Regions from separate parts of the Peribacillus sp. FSL E2-0159 genome, predicted to be linked through region 1. Evidence: a T-box and tRNA genes for the amino acid it is inferred to sense, from the RefSeq annotation. Region 1 holds a T-box; the other holds one or more tRNA genes.
What was found. A T-box is a leader RNA that pairs with one kind of tRNA and senses whether it is charged. The one in region 1 lies ahead of leuS (leucine--tRNA ligase), so its partner is inferred to be a tRNA-Leu.
Positions count from the first base shown of each region.

Region 2: it encodes a tRNA-Leu, which carries the amino acid that the T-box ahead of leuS (leucine--tRNA ligase) is inferred to sense. The anticodon was not compared.

Region 1 covers NZ_CP152053.1:5,194,671-5,197,137, forward strand. Annotated here, with positions in the region: gene leuS (leucine--tRNA ligase) at 1-1,442, opposite strand, end outside; T-box leader at 1,496-1,727, opposite strand; gene NYE63_RS25340 (DUF2524 family protein) at 1,884-2,147, opposite strand; gene NYE63_RS25345 (SMI1/KNR4 family protein) at 2,243-2,467, opposite strand, start outside.
Region 2 covers NZ_CP152053.1:94,846-97,312, forward strand. Annotated here, with positions in the region: rRNA gene NYE63_RS00475 (23S ribosomal RNA) at 1-476, shown strand, start outside; rRNA gene rrf (5S ribosomal RNA) at 540-655, shown strand; tRNA gene NYE63_RS00485 (tRNA-Val) at 666-741, shown strand; tRNA gene NYE63_RS00490 (tRNA-Thr) at 753-828, shown strand; tRNA gene NYE63_RS00495 (tRNA-Lys) at 871-946, shown strand; tRNA gene NYE63_RS00500 (tRNA-Leu) at 956-1,037, shown strand; tRNA gene NYE63_RS00505 (tRNA-Gly) at 1,043-1,117, shown strand; tRNA gene NYE63_RS00510 (tRNA-Leu) at 1,130-1,218, shown strand; tRNA gene NYE63_RS00515 (tRNA-Arg) at 1,228-1,304, shown strand; tRNA gene NYE63_RS00520 (tRNA-Pro) at 1,313-1,389, shown strand; tRNA gene NYE63_RS00525 (tRNA-Ala) at 1,400-1,475, shown strand; rRNA gene NYE63_RS00530 (16S ribosomal RNA) at 1,634-2,467, shown strand, end outside.

The DNA of each region.
Region 1 (2,467 bases):
TTACGTCCGTTTTCATCCGTTACATTCACCCATTCCGATATGTTCGCAAGTGGTGATTCGCCTGTACCTGAAGGCTTGATGTCCGTAGCTTTCGGTAAAATCAATGGAAGATCTTCTTCCTTCACTGGAGACATCGTGCCGTCTTCCCAATGGATGATTGGAATCGGTTCACCCCAGTAACGCTGACGGCTGAATAACCAGTCGCGAAGGCGGTATGTTATTTTCTTCGTGCCAATTTCTTTTTCTTCCAGCCATTTGATCATCATCGAAATTGCATCTTCCTTATTCAATCCATCAAGGAATTCCGAATTTACATGAAGTCCATCGCCTGTATATGCTTCACTTGTCACATCTCCGCCAGCTACGACTTCCTTGATCGGCAAGTCGAACTTGACTGCAAATTCATAATCACGCTCATCATGGGCAGGAACGGCCATGATTGCACCTGTTCCGTAGCTGATCAACACGTAATCGGCAATCCAGATCGGCATTTTTTCGCCGTTTACCGGGTTAATGGCATAAGCTCCCGTGAACACTCCTGATTTATCCTTTGCCAAGTCTGTTCTTTCCAGGTCGCTTTTATGTTTCACTTCATCTAAATAGGCTTCAACTGCCGCCTTTTGATCAGCCGTCGTAATTTTATCGACAAACTGATGTTCAGGTGCCAATACGGCATATGTTGCACCGAATAACGTATCCGGACGAGTCGTGAACACCGTGAATGATTCATCAAAGCCATCGATATTGAATGTAACTTCCGCTCCCTCGGAACGGCCAATCCAGTTACGCTGCATATCCTTGATGTTTTCCGGCCAATCCACATCATTCAGATCGTCGATTAAGCGGTCTGCATACGCCGTGATACGAAGCATCCACTGTTTCATCGGACGGCGCTCAACAGGATGGGCTCCACGCTCACTTTTCCCATCGATGACTTCTTCGTTAGCCAATACCGTGCCAAGTGCCGGACACCAGTTAACGGCCACTTCATCAATATATGCAAGGCCCTTTTCATATAATTTCAAGAAGATCCATTGCGTCCATTTGTAATAGTCGGGATCTGTCGTGTTTATTTCGCGATCCCAGTCATAAGAAAAACCAAGGGCTTTGATTTGGCGGCGGAACGTGTTGATGTTATGCTCCGTGAATTCAGCTGGATCATTTCCCGTATCAATCGCATATTGCTCTGCCGGAAGTCCAAAAGCATCCCAGCCGATCGGATGCAATACATTATACCCCTGCGCCCGTTTCATCCGTGCTAGGATATCGCTTGCCGTATAACCTTCCGGGTGCCCAACATGAAGACCGGCCCCTGAAGGGTATGGGAACATATCCAGAGCGTAGAATTTACGTTTGCCGCTTTCTTCACCCGTTTTGAATGTCTTATTTCCTTCCCAATACTTTTGCCATTTCGTTTCTATGCTTCTATGGTCAAAACTCATTTGATTTCCTCCTAATTTCCGTATAAAAAACAATAAAAAACCCCTCATCCCAAAATAGGGACGAGAGGATTATGTATATCTTCCCGCGGTACCACCCACATTGGCGATAGCTAAAATCCGCCCAGCTTAAAACATCCGTAACATGGATTAAAACGCCAGGCATTACTTTTTACCTTCACACCCGGAACTCCAAGGCGAGTTCACGACCATCCCAGGTTGACTTGCACCATCCGTCAACTCTCTTTACTGGTTTAAACCGTTACTATTCCTCATCATAGTCTTTATGAGAATATTTCATTTTATTTCATTCTAGTCAATTTCACCGATAATTGCAATAGCCGTACATAAACATTATCGACAGGTTTTTCATTATATATGCGAATTCAGGAAAATTCGTGCAAAAAAAAGGGAGCTATGCATTCATAGCTCCCTTGCTTCCCTTTAATGTCGCAGTAAAATCATTTCATTCCTCAATTCATTCAACTGCTGCTTCATCCGCGAAAGCATTTCTCGTTGCTGGTCATTCGAACTGGCATACAATCGTTCCATATCCGTCAAAGCCTCTTCGATATACCTTTGCGAATTTTGAAATTGTTCATCATCATAATGCTCCTGCCGTGAGGCCTCGTTAAATTCAAACTCTGCAAAATGGAGAGCCCCTTCACATTGCTCTAAAAAATGATCGACGGATTGTCTGGTTGCCATTTCAAACCCTCTCCTTCGCGTCTCATTTGGATGATTCGGAATCATCTTTTCTAGTTTGAGCAAATAACGGGTGGATTATCATTTTTTTTGAGAAATCAACCTTTATCCCAAAACTTCTCACCTTGATGGGAAATGAACTGCTCGATCCATTCGGCAAAGCCCATATGGAGCTTCTCACCTTCTTCAAAATCATCGATATGGCCTTTTACCATTAAATACTCCTTATCGCCTTTAGCGACGGCTTCCCCATCGATGACGATATTATCTTGATAAATGCAGGCCACTTTATAGCATCCCTCGTAGGAATTTTCATATGTGTA
Region 2 (2,467 bases), 730 kb from region 1:
CAACGGATAAAAGCTACCCCGGGGATAACAGGCTTATCTCCCCCAAGAGTCCACATCGACGGGGAGGTTTGGCACCTCGATGTCGGCTCATCGCATCCTGGGGCTGTAGTCGGTCCCAAGGGTTGGGCTGTTCGCCCATTAAAGCGGTACGCGAGCTGGGTTCAGAACGTCGTGAGACAGTTCGGTCCCTATCCGTCGCGGGCGCAGGAAATTTGAGAGGAGCTGTCCTTAGTACGAGAGGACCGGGATGGACGCACCGCTGGTGTACCAGTTGTCTTGCCAAAGGCATAGCTGGGTAGCTACGTGCGGACGGGATAAGTGCTGAAAGCATCTAAGCATGAAGCCCCCCTCAAGATGAGATTTCCCATGGCGCAAGCTAGTAAGATCCCTGAAAGATGATCAGGTTGATAGGTCAGAGGTGGAAGCGTGGCGACATGTGGAGCTGACTGATACTAATAGATCGAGGACTTAACCAACGCTTTAAAAAAATGAAATACCTTCTTATTATCTAGTTTTGAAGGAACAACGTTCCTTTTATGTTTGGTGGCGATAGCGAAGAGGTCACACCCGTTCCCATTCCGAACACGGCAGTTAAGCTCTTCAGCGCCGATGGTAGTTGGGGGTTTCCCCCTGTGAGAGTAGGACGCCGCCAAGCATTTATATATGGAGGATTAGCTCAGCTGGGAGAGCATCTGCCTTACAAGCAGAGGGTCGGCGGTTCGATCCCGTCATCCTCCACCATTTATACACTTGCCGGTGTAGCTCAACTGGTAGAGCAACTGACTTGTAATCAGTAGGTTGGGGGTTCAAGTCCTCTTGCCGGCACCATTTTCATACAAGCTTAATATAGCATATATAAATAGTTTATATGAGCCATTAGCTCAGTTGGTAGAGCATCTGACTTTTAATCAGAGGGTCGAAGGTTCGAATCCTTCATGGCTCACCATTTTATTATGCGGGTGTGGCGGAATTGGCAGACGCACCAGACTTAGGATCTGGCGCCGCAAGGCGTGGGGGTTCAAGTCCCTTCACCCGCATGTTCGCGGAAGTAGTTCAGTGGTAGAATACAACCTTGCCAAGGTTGGGGTCGCGGGTTCGAATCCCGTCTTCCGCTCCACTATTTATTTATGCCGGGGTGGCGGAACTGGCAGACGCACAGGACTTAAAATCCTGCGGTAGGTGACTACCGTACCGGTTCGATTCCGGTCCTCGGCACCATCTTAATATGCGCCCGTAGCTCAATTGGATAGAGCATCTGACTACGAATCAGAAGGTTGTAGGTTCGACTCCCGCCGGGCGCACCATATTTTTTCGGGAAGTAGCTCAGCTTGGTAGAGCACTTGGTTTGGGACCAAGGGGTCGCAGGTTCGAATCCTGTCTTCCCGACCATGATTTTTTTGGGGCCTTAGCTCAGCTGGGAGAGCGCCTGCCTTGCACGCAGGAGGTCAGCGGTTCGATCCCGCTAGGCTCCACCAAAAAAACTTGACAAGCCCATTTGGCTTTGTTATGATATGAAAGTTGATTCTTTAAGAAGAGTCAAATTGCTCTTTGAAAACTGAACAAAACAAAGCGCCAACGTTAAATTTTAAGTGAGCACACACTATTAAAAAAGCAAATGAGCAAGTCAAACATTTCTTCGGAGAGTTTGATCCTGGCTCAGGACGAACGCTGGCGGCGTGCCTAATACATGCAAGTCGAGCGAATCGATGGGAGCTTGCTCCCTGAGATTAGCGGCGGACGGGTGAGTAACACGTGGGCAACCTGCCTATAAGACTGGGATAACTTCGGGAAACCGGAGCTAATACCGGATACGTTCTTTTCTCGCATGAGAGAAGATGGAAAGACGGTTTACGCTGTCACTTATAGATGGGCCCGCGGCGCATTAGCTAGTTGGTGAGGTAATGGCTCACCAAGGCGACGATGCGTAGCCGACCTGAGAGGGTGATCGGCCACACTGGGACTGAGACACGGCCCAGACTCCTACGGGAGGCAGCAGTAGGGAATCTTCCGCAATGGACGAAAGTCTGACGGAGCAACGCCGCGTGAACGAAGAAGGCCTTCGGGTCGTAAAGTTCTGTTGTTAGGGAAGAACAAGTACCAGAGTAACTGCTGGTACCTTGACGGTACCTAACCAGAAAGCCACGGCTAACTACGTGCCAGCAGCCGCGGTAATACGTAGGTGGCAAGCGTTGTCCGGAATTATTGGGCGTAAAGCGCGCGCAGGTGGTTCCTTAAGTCTGATGTGAAAGCCCACGGCTCAACCGTGGAGGGTCATTGGAAACTGGGGAACTTGAGTGCAGAAGAGGAAAGTGGAATTCCAAGTGTAGCGGTGAAATGCGTAGAGATTTGGAGGAACACCAGTGGCGAAGGCGACTTTCTGGTCTGTAACTGACACTGAGGCGCGAAAGCGTGGGGAGCAAACAGGATTAGATACCCTGGTAGTCCACGCCGTAAACGATGAGTGCTA